One region of the Faecalibacterium sp. BCRC 81149 genome, then DNA from elsewhere that is predicted to be linked to it. Evidence: riboswitches for the same ligand, from Rfam matches in the RefSeq annotation. Region 1 holds a riboswitch; each other region holds the start of a gene.

What was found. Region 1 has a riboswitch for cyclic di-GMP ahead of D3F01_RS06835 (leucine-rich repeat protein). Riboswitches for the same ligand answer to the same signal wherever they lie in the genome.
Region 2: linked by a shared signal. The riboswitch ahead of D3F01_RS10865 (leucine-rich repeat protein) and the one ahead of D3F01_RS06835 (leucine-rich repeat protein) in region 1 are both predicted to bind cyclic di-GMP.
Region 3: linked by a shared signal. The riboswitch ahead of D3F01_RS07900 (CAP domain-containing protein) and the one ahead of D3F01_RS06835 (leucine-rich repeat protein) in region 1 are both predicted to bind cyclic di-GMP.

What each region holds. Positions count from the first base shown of each region.
Region 1 is NZ_QXJA01000004.1:127,721-132,114, forward strand. Features, by position in the region: gene D3F01_RS06820 (alanyl-tRNA editing protein) at 1-195, shown strand, start outside; gene trmB (tRNA (guanosine(46)-N7)-methyltransferase TrmB) at 365-1,117, shown strand; gene D3F01_RS06830 (putative ABC transporter permease) at 1,119-2,168, shown strand; cyclic di-GMP riboswitch class I at 2,399-2,474, shown strand; gene D3F01_RS06835 (leucine-rich repeat protein) at 2,674-4,394, shown strand, end outside.
Region 2 is NZ_QXJA01000009.1:96,444-100,837, reverse strand. Features, by position in the region: gene D3F01_RS10870 (hypothetical protein) at 1-246, opposite strand, end outside; gene D3F01_RS10865 (leucine-rich repeat protein) at 221-1,744, opposite strand; cyclic di-GMP riboswitch class I at 1,903-1,978, opposite strand; gene D3F01_RS10860 (MATE family efflux transporter) at 2,251-3,552, shown strand; gene D3F01_RS10855 (AraC family transcriptional regulator) at 3,600-4,394, opposite strand, start outside.
Region 3 is NZ_QXJA01000005.1:143,699-148,092, reverse strand. Features, by position in the region: gene D3F01_RS07915 (ribonuclease J) at 1-64, opposite strand, end outside; gene rnhA (ribonuclease HI) at 468-932, shown strand; gene D3F01_RS07905 (hypothetical protein) at 929-1,441, shown strand; gene D3F01_RS07900 (CAP domain-containing protein) at 1,552-2,421, opposite strand; cyclic di-GMP riboswitch class I at 2,554-2,629, opposite strand; cyclic di-GMP riboswitch class I at 2,755-2,830, opposite strand; gene bilS (flavodoxin family protein BilS) at 2,950-3,453, opposite strand; gene bilR (bilirubin reductase) at 3,481-4,394, opposite strand, start outside.

The DNA of each region.
Region 1 (4,394 bases):
TGCGCGGCCCTGACCCCCAACGAAAAGGGCACCGGCTACTGTATCGCCCAGGCGGGCGGTGATGTCCGTGCCCTGACCAAAGCCCTGAACGCCGCCCTCAATGGCCGCGGCGGCGGCAAACCCGGCATCTGTCAGGGAAGCTGCGCCGCAGAGCCGGAACAGGTGGAAGAATTTTTGCGGAAGCAAGACCGGTAAGCATCCTCGCCCTCTCCGTCTTTGCTTCGCAAAGCCACCTCTCCCAAAGGGAGAGGCTTTGGCAGTGCGGAAAACCATCCGTTTTTGCCAAAGGCTCCCCCTTTGGGGGAGCTGGCGCGTCAGCGCCTGAGAGGGCGAGCCACGTTAATTTTAAGGAGAACAACAAACTATGAGAATGCGTTTCAAACCCTACGCCCACGATGAGCTGATGGCCGCCGATTTCCACGTCCACGAGCCCCTGATCTGGGGCGGCAAGTGGCACGCACAGTATGCCCGCCCGGAGCAGCCCTTTGTGCTGGAGCTGGGCTGCGGCAAGGGCGGCTTCCTCTCCCAGCTGGCCTGCGCCCACCCGGAGAACAACTATCTGGGCATCGACATCACCGACAAGGTGCTGATCCTTGCCAAGCGTAAGATCGAGGCCGCTTACACCGAGGCAGGCCGCCCCATCGACAACGTGAAGATCATGAGCACCGACATCGAGCGCATCAAGGGCGTGCTCACCGCCGAGGATACCGTCAGCCGCATCTACATCAACTTCTGCAACCCGTGGAGCAAGAACGCTTCCTCCAACAAGCACCGGCTCACCTATCCCCGCCAGCTCATCCAGTACCGCGAATTCCTGAAGGACGGCGGCGAGATCTACTTCAAGACCGATGACGACGATCTGTTCCGCGACAGCCTGGAGTATTTCCCCGCTTCCGGCTACGAGATCACCTGGAAGACCTTTGACCTGCACGAGAACGAGCCGGAGTGGAACATCCGCACCGAGCACGAGGGGATGTTCACCGAAATGGGCATCAGGATCAAGGCCCTGATCGCCAAAAAGCTGCCCGGCGATGAGACCGTGACCTGGATCGAGCCCAAGGTCCTGAAAAAAATGAAGGCTGCGGAGGAAGCTGCTGCCGCCGCAAAGGAGGCGTAAGATGTCCTTTTTTGTCAACACCATGGTCTGCGGCTTTTCGCTGTATCAGATCCTGGCGTTTTTCCTGATCTACTCCTGCCTGGGCTGGTGCCTGGAGGTCATCTATGCTGCCGTTTCCACCGGCCAGCTGGTGAACCGCGGCTTTCTGAACGGCCCGGTCTGCCCCATCTACGGCTTTGGCATGATCATCGTGCTGTTCACCCTTTCGCCGCTGGCAGACAACCTGCTGCTGCTCTATATCGGCGGCGTGATCCTGCCCAGCGTGCTGGAGCTGGCGGGCGGCTGGGCGCTCTACAAGCTCTACCACACCCGGTGGTGGGATTACAGCGACTTCCCCTTCAACATCGGCGGATATATCTGCCTGGAGTTCTCCCTTTTGTGGGGCGTGGGCACCGTTGTGGTGATGAAGGCCGTTCACCCCGTGATCGCGGGTTTTGTGGCGATGGTCCCCCAGATGGTGGGCTTCGTCCTCATGTGCATCCTGTACGCCTGCTACGCCGCCGACGTGGTGGTGACCGCCTTTGCGGCCTCTGACCTGGCCCGTGAGCTGGATGCTCTGGAAAAGGTGGCCGACAGTATGCACGCCGTGTCCGATGCCATGACCGAGCTGCTGGGTACCACCGCCATGGATGTGGACCAGAAGATGGACGAGAGCCGCCTGCAGCTCAAACTGGCAGCTGCCGAGGCCCGGGACAATGCCGCCAAACTGAGCCCCCGGGATGCCGCTGCCGCCCTGCGCGCCAAGGCCGACGAGGCCATGGAGGCTGCACGCAAGTCCTCCCAGGAGGCCCGGCTCAATGCCTCTGAGGCCGCCACTGCCGTCAAGCTGGCCGCCAAGGGCACCGCAGAGCGCACGGCAGAGCTGCTCCGTCTGGAACAGCTGGCCGAGGAACTGCAGGCCCGCAGCGAGGAGATGCGCGCCCGCACCCGGAGCTCCAAGTACTTTGGCAAGGGCCGTATGCTCCGCGCTTACCCCAAGCTGCGCCACGGCGAAAAGCACCGCTCTCTGGACGAGCTGCGGGAGCGCCTGAAATACGAGCGCAGGCACTGACCCTGACCGCTGCAGCAACCCCAAATGCCCCTGACCGGCTTCTTTCGGTCAGGGGCATTTTTCTTGCGCTGCATTCTCCATAAAGTCAGGCAGATCTTGTGCTGCTGCACGATTCTGTTTTCCACATTGTACGCTCCTTTTTGTATACTCTTCCAAATCTTTTTTCGTCATATTGACAAAAAAAAAAAAAGAGTATCTTATCCTGTGCAATATGCTATTCCCGCTAAAAACTGAAGAATCGGCAAACCAGTCGAAAGGCTGCGACGCAAAGCTACAGGGCCTGTAACATGGCAGCCAGCTGCACGTTATTCTCTCCGGGTAAGGTAATACGAAACCTTGCACCTCCTTGTGAAGATGCGTCGGCTTCCCTTCAGGAGAGCGAGCGTGCAGCGGGTCTGCAAGGGTTCAGAGCGTTGTACCAGCCGTTTGGCCGGTGCGGCGCTCTTTTGTTTTGGTTGAAATAGAGAGAATTTTTGGGAATATCATGGAAAAGGAGTAAAAAATTATGAGACCCAAGCGTTTGATCAGCTTATTGGTTGCGGTCTGCATGATGATCACCATGCTGCCCCTGTCGGCAGTCACGGCATTTGCAGCATCAGCATCCTCATACCCAACCCCAACGTCACCAGATGACCTTGTAGCCAGCGACGGCACCTATTGGTATGCGTATAAGGAAAACGCAGACGACACCGCCACCATCACCATCACGGATTTTCTTGGACCTGTTAAATCAGCGGAAACCCCTGCCCCCTATACCATTACCGTGCCTACAAAGCTGGGCAATTACAATGTGACCGCTATCGGCGTAGGCGCATTTGCCGGCCCATCCAATCATCCAAAAGACCCAAAATTAAGCAAGCTCTGTCAGCAGATCAAGGTCGTTAAAATTTCAAAGGGCATTACCTCCATCGGTGAATCTGCCTTTGAAAGCTGCACTGCCTTGACAGACGTTACCATTGATGCGGGTATAACCTCCATGGGCAGTTTCACCTTTGCTTACTGTAGCGCTCTTAAAAATGTTACGTTAGGCGATGGTGTCCGGGAAATCAGCGATCATGCTTTCATGTACTGTGAGCAGCTTGCGCATCTTACGTTAGGCAGCGGCATTCAGACGATCGGCGATTACGCCTTTAACAACTGCCTTATCCTAGACAACGTTACCCTTCCTGCAAATTTGACCTCCATTGGAGAGTATTCTTTCTGGCGCTGCAACAAGCTGCACCAAATTACAATTCCAGAAAAGGTCACACATATCGGTGATGCCGCATTCGGCGAATGCGATGAACTTGGCTCTGCCAAGATAAAAGGCCCGGTAACGTCAATCGGAAAATGCACATTTACGGTATGCCCTAAACTAAAGACTGTTGAACTTCCCAAAAGTTTAACAACCATTGGTGATTCTGCTTTTTGCAATTGTGAACTCTTGGATCATGTTGTGATCCCCGACAATGTAACCCATATTAAAGATCACGCTTTTGCAGGTTGCGAAACGCTTTCTGATCTTACTCTGGGCAGCGGCCTGACTGAAATCGGAAATGACGCATTCGGCGGCTGCAAAGCACTGCAGAACATCCAACTGCCTGCCCATCTAAAAACAATCAACAACTCTGCTTTCTTCAACTGTGCTAACCTTTCAAAGATCACCCTGCCAGACGGAGTGGAAACCATTGGAAAGTGGGCTTTTGGCAACTGTGAAAACCTCGACTCGATCACTCTGCCGGACAGTGTAACAACCATTGGGGAGCATGCTTTTTACTTCTGCAAAAAAATCGTCTCCATCACTATCCCGAAAAATGTAACAACCATTGAACCTAATACCTTTTCCTATTGCTATAATTTGAAATACATTATGCTCCCTGCCGGGTTGACCTCCTTCAAGGATGATCTGAGCACTTGTATGACTGGACAAATTTCTCCTGTCTACGAGAAGGACAGTGAGGGCAATTTCCGTACTGATGAAGAGGGCAACCTTATTATCCACACTTACGTTGCCAATGGTGCCATCTACTACAACAACGACAAGACCGCTGCAGATGCCCTGCTTGCAAACTCTACCAACACCGATCTGAAAAACCGCAATTTCCTTTACCTCTGCCATGTGACCTTTGATGCCAAGGGCGGCAACCTGACCGACCCCGCTGAGGTGCCGGTTTATAAGACCGAAAAAATCACTGATACCAAGGCAAACGAACTGACTGCCATCAAAGCTCCCACCCGTGCGGGTTA
Region 2 (4,394 bases), on a different contig from region 1:
CTCAGCCTTGATCTCTTCGTCACCATTCTTAATGGTAACATCAGCATTCTTGACAGTCAGGGTGTAGAGCTTGGTTGCAGGGGTAAGGTCAGCGGCCTTTTCGCCAACAACGACCTTTGCATCCGCATTGCAGATGGTCTCGTCATTGCTGTCGTTCACTGCAATACCAAAGGTGTAGCTGCCGGTCTTTTTGTAGGTCACGTTCAGGGTCGCCTTGAGATCACTGCTCTGCTGAGCCTGGCCCATCCATCTGAGCAAGTTCCTGAACCGTGTAGTCCTTCTTATCCAGTTCCTTGCCGTTCAGCTCCACCTTCTCTACTTCGTCGCCGTAGGTCAGAGCAACTTTACCTTTGTGAATCTCTGCCCCATAGGTGCCCGGGTTAACGGTAATGTTCACATCAACCGGAGTATTGACCAGATAGGCGCTCTTGGAAGTGGTTGCAGTCATCGTTGCGGCAACGGGGGTAAGCTCCCACTTTGCATAATAAGTTTTACCAGTTTCAGCAGTGGTCACTGCATTACCGTCAAACTCGGCATTCTCATACCAGCCCTTGAAGGTGTAATCAGTCTTTTCAGGAATAGCCAGCTTACCTTCTTCAAAAGTAGCATTCTCTGCGAAAGTACCGCCGTTGGTAATAGCGAATACAGAACTTGTGAATCCTTGGGTACTTTCAACAGTGCTCTTTTGCGTTAAATTGTCAACATAAATAAGCTTTGTACTCATCGAGGCAAAAGCGTTATCCCCATAGGTAGCTTGTGCTATGCTTGAAAGGTCAATCGAATGCACACTCGTACATCCACTAAACGCATACTCGCCAATGCTGGTTACTCCATTTGCAATCTGGATAGAGGTAAATTTATTACTCATAAATGCTTTTTCACCGATCTTGGTTACAGAACCGGGAACAGACAATTTACCAGTAAAGTTGCAACTCGAAAAAGCACCCCCTCCAATTTCTTTCACAGATTTTCCGATAGTCAAATTTCCTGTTAAGCCATGATTATTTACAAAGGCATCCTCTCCAATACTCTGAACATTGTCAGGTATCGTCAAATCCCCTTTTAGGCCGCTTCCATTGGAAAGTGAAAACGCCTTACCGCGGATATAAAGCAAAGAATCAGGCAGTGTAATGGAAATAGGATTCGCAACAGAACCTACCACATTACTAGTTGTACCCAAATCACTGAGAGCAGTGGCTTTGATCTCGGTCAAGTTGTTTGAAAGCCTTACGGAAGTAACGCCACTGCAATGATTGAACGCGTATTCACCAAGCTCTGTTACACTATCAGGCAGTTCAATTTTAGAGATTTTTTCGTATCCCTCAAACGCATGTGCACCAATCGCTGTAATTCCGGCTGCGATTTCAATTTCTGTAATTTTATTTCTGGATTCCGTAACAGCTGTTGATTCTTTCTCAGCAAGTGCATAATTCCACGGCTTACCAAAAGACCAGCTTGTTCCAAAATCTCCCATCTGACCAGTACCAGAGATGGTCAGCTTATAAGTGTCTGCACCATTAGGTGTAAGTGTCCAGATTGCGTTGCGATAATATGTGCCAGTAAAAGTTTGAGCTGCTCCGTTATACTGTGTGGAACAATAGTATGTTTGGCTTTCGTAAGAGTTATCAGCACCACAGTAACCAGTTAATACCGATTCCTCTGCAAATGCTGTAATTGCACTTACTGGCAGTAGTGCAAATATCATGCACGCCGCAACCAGCAAGCTTATGAGTCGTTTTTTCATAAAAATCCTCCTTTTATGAATACTCCCAAAATATAACCATGCCCGCACAAAGCAAAAAGAGCGCCGCACCGGCCAAATGGCTGGTACAACGCTCTGCGTTTTGTACTTTGGGAATCTACCGCCCCTTGAGGTGATGCCCATGTGCGGTATGGTTGAGAAAGTGCAGCTGGCTGCCATATTACAGGCCCTGTAGCTTTGCGCCGCAGCCTTCCGGCTGGTTTGCCGATTCTTCTGTTTTTATGTGGCATCTTACACAAAAATCATAAATTTTTTTTTTTTTTTTTTTTTTTGTCAATAACCCAAAACCATCTTTGGCGAGTTGCACAAAAGAGGAAGTATCTGTATGGCATTTTCGGATAGCGGCATCTCCCCGGGGAGAAGTGTTCCGCTTGGGGAACGGCGGCGTGTTTCCTCGTTTTTTCGTTGAAATATGCCAGGTTTTATGATATAGTAGTAGTCGTTTTTACGTTTCACGCCCCTATTCTCCCTGCGGAAAGGAAGCATCCATGAACCTGACAAAGCAGTTCTTCAAGTATGTGTCGCAGAATATTTTCGGTCTGATCGGCACCTCGTGCTATATTCTGGCCGACACCTATTTCATCGCCCAGGCGGCGGGCACCGACGGCGTGACCCTGCTGAACCTCTGCCTGCCCATGTACAACCTGATCTTTGCCTTCGGCTCGATGATCGGCCTGGGTGCGGCCACCCGGTACGCCATCCTGCAGGCGCAGGGCGAGGCGCGGGCGCAGCGGTTTTTTTCCAACGCCATCCTCTGCGCCTGCCTGATCGCCATCCCGTTCATGCTGGCGGGCGCGTTCTGCCCGGGCACGCTCCTGCAGCTCATGGGCGGCGATGGGGACATCGTGGCGCTGGGCCTGAACTACACCCGCATCTTCCTGCTGTTCACACCCTTCTTCATGTGCAACTACATCTTCTCGGCCTTCGTCCGCAACGACGGCGACCCGTCCCTTGCCATGGTGGCCACCCTGAGCGGCAGCCTGTTCAATGTGGTGTTCGATTACATCTTCATCTTCCCCATGGGGCTGGGCCTGCCCGGCGCGGCGCTGGCAACGGCCATCTCGCCGGTGCTCAGCATCGCCATCTGCAGCCGCCACTTCTTTCAAATGAGCAACACGCTCACCTTTGTCCGGCAGGCTCCCTCGGCCCGGCTGCTGGTGCAGAGCTGCCAGCTGGGCATCTCCGGTTTTGTCGGGGAGCTCTCCTCTGCCGTGACCACCACCGTGTTCAACTTCCTGCTGCTCCGGCTGGCGGGCAACGTGGGCGTGGCCGCCTATGGCGTGGTGGCAAACTTTGCGCTGGTGGCAACAGCCATCTTCAACGGCGTGGCCCAGGGTGCCCAGCCGCTGATCAGCCAGTGCTACGGCAAAAATGAGATGGCCGGGGCAAAAAAGCTGCTTCTGCTGGGCTGCGGCACTGCGCTGGCGCTGGCGGCGGTGTTGTACGGTGCCGTGTTTGGCTTTACCGATACCTTTGTTGCCCTCTTCAACAGCGAGAACTCTGCACTGATGGCCGAATACGCCCACAGTGGTATGCGCATCTACTTCCTGGGCTACTTCTTTGCAGGCTGCAATATTGTTGCGGCGGGCTATCTGGGTGCGGTCAACCGCCCCACCGAGGCCACCATCACCTCGGTCAGCCGGGGCGTAGCCGCCATCGTCACCTGCTCGCTGATCCTGAGCGCCCTGTTCGGCATGAACGGCGTGTGGTCCGCCTTCCCCGCCGCCGAGGCCATCACGCTGGCCCTGACGGTGTTCCTGCTCAAGCGCCCGCAGTCTGTGTGCGGCTGAACGCCTCCACAGAAAAGAGCCGGGTGCTGCCCCGACTCCTGAACATTTTAAATATACAGTGCCTGCTCCCGCTGGCTTTCCGCCGGGCTGAGGGGCCGCGCTGTCTGACCGGCCAAGGCCCGCCACTGTGCGGGGGATTGGCCGGTCTCTTTTTTGAACACCCGGCACAGGTAGTTGGCCCCTGAGAAGCCGCACAGGCTGGCAATGACATCCAGCGTGTATTCCCGGTGCAGGAGCAGCCGCATGGCAGCTTCCACCCGCACGGTGGTCAGGTAGCGCCCCGGGGGCACCCCTACGGCGGCAGTAAAGGTGCGGACAAGGTGGCTCTTGGAGACCCCCAGCCGCTCACTGAGCTCCTCCACACCGTACAGGCCAGCGTAGTTCTGGCGGATATCCTCAATGGCGGCCTCCACCAGCGGCGGCAGAGGCGGGGCGGCGCTGTCGGCCCCCGCAAGCTCACAGAGCAGGGCAAAGGCCAGCTGGCTGGCAGCCCGGCTGCGGGGTGTATCGGCCTCGGCGGCAAGGCGGCCCAGCAGCTCTGCGGCGGCGGGGCAGGTCTCGCCCCGGGCCAGGAACGGCAGCTCCGTCAGCCCGGCAAGGAACTGCACCGCCGCCTGCCCGGTCAGCTGGATGCAGAGCAGGTGGCTCTCCCCTTCCGGGGTCAGGGTCAACGGGGCGCGGCTCAGCACCAGATGGCCCGCAGCCGCGCTCTGGGGCGGCAGGATCAGTGCGCTGCCCGTCGGGGAGGGCGAGGCATCGGTCAGGCTGGCAGTGCATCTGCCGCTGGAGATCAGGCAGACCCACAGCCCCTCGCCGGTCAGGGTCAGGGGTTCTTTGGGCTG
Region 3 (4,394 bases), on a different contig from region 1:
ATTCACTGTTTCTGTTCGGATTGTTCTGAGCCTGAGCCGGGTTCTGTTCTTTGACCTGTGCCATGCGGTACCTCCAAAATCAATTACAAAACGCAGGCACACCCCTTTGCGAGCGGCCTGTCTGCTGTGAAGGAGCAGCAAACGCACCGCCGCTCCCATCGAAACCATCGTATAGAATTTTTCGCTTCCATGCCCGTTTTCGGCACTGGGATGGCCGGAACGGAGTAATTTCTGCCCTGTCAGTCCATCTGTTCGATGCGACCGCGGCACTGCCCTGTTCCGGCCGGACACACCGCACCGGTGCGCCCCTATACGCATTTTGTTACAAACAGTATAGTATTTCTTGTCCACTTTGTCAATTCAAAGCTTTGCCGGAAAAGCCGGGGATGATACGTTTTCCTCTTGACAGAACCGGAAAAATAGCTCTAAATAGAAGTATCCAAAAATTCAAGTTCCGGGAGAAACAGATGAAACAAGTCGAAGTTTACACCGATGGCGCGTGCAGCGGCAACCCCGGCCCGGGCGGCTGGGGTGCAGTGTTGCGCTACCGCTTCAACGGCAAGGTCTACGAAAAAGAGCTCAGCGGCGGCGATGCTTCCACCACCAACAACCGGATGGAGCTGACCGCCTTTATCGAGGCCCTGCGCCAGCTCAAGGAGCCCTGTGAGGTGCGGCTGTGCTCTGACAGCCAGTACGTCATCAATGGGCTGGAAAAGGGCTGGGCCAGGGGCTGGAAGCGCCGGGGCTGGAAAAAGTCCGACGGCTCCCCTGCCCTGAACCCCGACCTGTGGGAACAGGCATTGGAGCAGGAAGCCCGGCACAAGATCACTTATGTCTGGGTCAAGGGCCATGCAGGCCACCCGGAAAATGAGCGCTGCGACCAGCTGGCCGTGGCACAAAGTCAGGCACACGGAGGGAGACAGGGACGATGAGCGATACATTTCTGCCCGGCAGCGGGTTCGATACCTATGAACAGCAGGACAAGGTGCTGGTGGGCCTGTGCGGCGGCACGGGCTGCAAAGCAGCTGTCCGCATTTTACAGCAGCAGGGCTTTGCGGTGATGGGCGCTGTGGTGCGTCTGTGCACCGATGACCCCGTTGTGGATGCCGCCAAGGAAGCCGCCAAGGCTCTGGGCATCGAGTGCATCACCCTGAATGCCAGCGAACTGGCCAGCCAGCTGGCCGAGGAGACCGTTGCCCCGGCCGACCTGCGCTTCCCCGCCCTGCTGGCGGCGGCTGACCGGCTGGGCATCCAGTACATTGCCACCGGCCACCGCGCCCGGGTGGAGACCGGGGCGGACGGCGTGCACGTCCTCTGCCCTGCCGAAATTGCGGACGAGAGTGCCCGGCTTGCCGCCCTGCCGCAGGAGACGCTGGGCCGGCTCATCCTGCCCCTGGGCGACTTCAGCCCCGAGGATGTGGCTGAGATGGCAGCAGAATAAAAAAACAAAAGAGATGCACCCCGCCTTTCTGAAACCGGTTCAGGGAGCGGGGTGCATCTCTTTTTGCTCTGTTTTATTTCATCGTACAACGCTCAATGGAAGTCATCCGCTTACTTTGCGAAAATCTGGATCCAGTTGTGGCCCCACTGAGAATTGGCATCGTAGTTGTAGCCAAGGCACATATACTTGGCGGCGGGGTCCATGATATTGACACGGTGGCCTTCCGAAGCCATCCAGTCTGCAACGACCTTTTCGGGCGTGGTCTCGCCCCAGGCGGCATTCTCGCCGGTGGCGGTATCAGACACGCCGTACTCCTTCAGCACGGTGAAGCAGTTGGTGCCATCGGGGCGGGTGTGGGAAGCGACCTTTGCCACTTCCTTTGCGCGCTCATCGGCGGCGGCCTGCAGCTTGGCATCGCCCATGGCCAGAGGTGCCAGATTTTCCTTTGCACGCTCAGCGTTGACCAGCGCCAGCACTTCCTGTGCAAAGCCGTTCTCACTGGTACCGCGGGCGTAGGTGAAGATCATCACCCAGTAATTGCCGTACTCGCCGCCCTCGTAGTAGCCAATGCCAACGGAGGTGGCATCCTTGTCCAGCATCCGCTCCTTGAAGAAATCGTAGCGATTCCAGGCGGCGACCACATCCGAAGCATCCTCAGCAGCTGCCCAGTAGTTCTCGCCCACAGAAACATCGTCCACACCGTACTCCGGCAGGATGGTGAACTCACGGCTGCCATTGGGGCGGTTGTAGGAGTAATTGACGGTAAGTTCTTCTGCACGGGCCTGTGCGGCAGCATTCAGTGCGCTGCTGCCCATGCTCAGAGGAGCCACACCGGCCTGTGCACGCTCTGCGTTGACGAGCTGCAGCAGCTCATCGGCCTTGGAAGCTGCGTGTGCGGGCATTGCCAGAACAAACATCAGGCAGATGAATGCGGCGCAGCAGACCAGATTCTTCAGGACTTTCATCGAAGCGTTACGCATGGTGTTGAACCTCTTTTGTGTTGCCCCATGAAAAAAGGTGTCGATTGCTGGTATACTCGGCAATCGACACCTGATGCTTCAGATGAAGGTCACTCAACACCCAATCTCCGCTGTGGAGACCCTCAGGTGATGAGAAGCAACTGGCTGCCATTTTACAGGCCCTATAGCTTTGCGTCACAGCCTTTCGACTGCTTTGCCGAGGATATTCAGTTTTGCGTGCCTTTCTTCTTTTGGGAAGAAATTTGAGAACGAAAAAAGGTGTTGTTCTGCAATACACTCAGCAAAACAACACCCAGAAAATCTAAGCAGGTCGCCCAAAGAAAGATTTCTTTGAGAAGCAGCTGGCTGCCATTTTACAGGCCCTGTAGCTTTGCGTCACAGCCTTTCGACTGTTTTGCCGAGAATATTCAATTCACCTTGAGGAACTGTTCCCATTTCCTCGACATTATCCTACCACATCGGGCAGAACCTGTCAACTGTTTTGGAGCAGCCTTCTCAAAAAATCTGCTTTTTTGAAGCGTTCTTCCGTTATGCCTGCACCTCTGCCGCCTTTTTGCGCAGCTGGTCGAGGTCTGCGGCATCCGGGTGAGCCAGTGCCTTGTCAAAATTCTCGATCAGCATCTCGAGGTTGGGTGCATGGTTGGGCTGCTGCAGCATCTTTTCGTACTGCTGGCGCACGGTCATGGGCATCTTGCCCTGGCACATATAAGTTCCAATGACCGTGTTGCTCTCATCCAGCGACTTCTGCACCGCTGCCAGGATCTGCTCAAAATATTCCGCACTGCCGCCAAAGCCTGCGGTGCCGAACAAAAAGACCTGCTTCCCCTTCAGGGTCTGCAAAAAGGCGGTGAGGGTGTCATCGGCATGGCCCTTGTCCGTCCAGAAGCCGATGTAAAGGGTCTCAGCCTCCAGTGCCTCCGGGGCCGGTGCTCCGAAGTAGGTGCACTCATTCTGGGGCAAGCTTGCGCGAAGGGTGTCGGCCAGCAGGCGGGTGTTGCCGGTCTTGCTGCTGAAAACGATGGCGTAGCTCATGGTCATTCTCCTTTGTTCTCTTTGATATCAGATGCTGCCCTGTTCTTTTGCGTTCAGGGCATCATAGATACAGCGGGTGCCCTGATGGGCGATCAGGCCGCCCAGGCACTTCTTGTTGCAGCGGACACAGCGGTGGATCTTTGCCGCATTGCCGCTCTGCAGTTTGTTGACCCAGTTGGGGTCGGCCAGCAGCTGGCGGCACATTGCCGCACACTGGATGCGGCCGCTGGCAAGCTGCTGCTCCACAAAATCGGGGTCGTTCAGGCCGCCCACACCGCAGAGCGGCACACTGGTATACCGGCGCACCTCATCGCAGAACTTGAGGAAGCAGCCGGTCTCCTTGAACTCGGGGTGGCTGGCCGGCGGGATGGTGTTTTCCAGCGCAGAGTGGTTGGCCAGTGTCACATGGAAGCTGGTCACGCCTGCCTGCACCAGCAGGGGCACGAACACGGCCAGTTCCTCCTCCACCACACCGGCGTTGCCGTAATGGGGGTTCTCCTGCCGGACAGCCAGCTTGTAGTCAATGGCCATGCCGGGCACAGCGGCGTGCACTGCCTTGACAGCTTCCACGGCAAAGCGGGCGCGGCGCTCGGCACTGCCGCCGTATTCATCGGTGCGGTGGTTGAAGATGGCGGAAGAGAAGCTGCCGCACATCCGGTCGCCGTGCACCTGCACCATGTCAAAGCCCGCCTGCTTTGCCAGCACAGCGGCCTTACCAAAGCCATCGATGATCTGATGGATCTTTTTCTGGGACATCTTGGTGATGTAGGGGCCCACGGCATCGTTCATCCGCTCCCGCAGCTGGTCGGGGGTGATCTTTTTCATCAGCATCCCCGGGATGCACTTGATGATGGACATCATGTCGGTATCGGTCTGGTGGAGCTGGGCGCAGACCTTGCAGCCGTACTTGTGGGCAGTCTCGCAGATCTGCTGATAGAAGG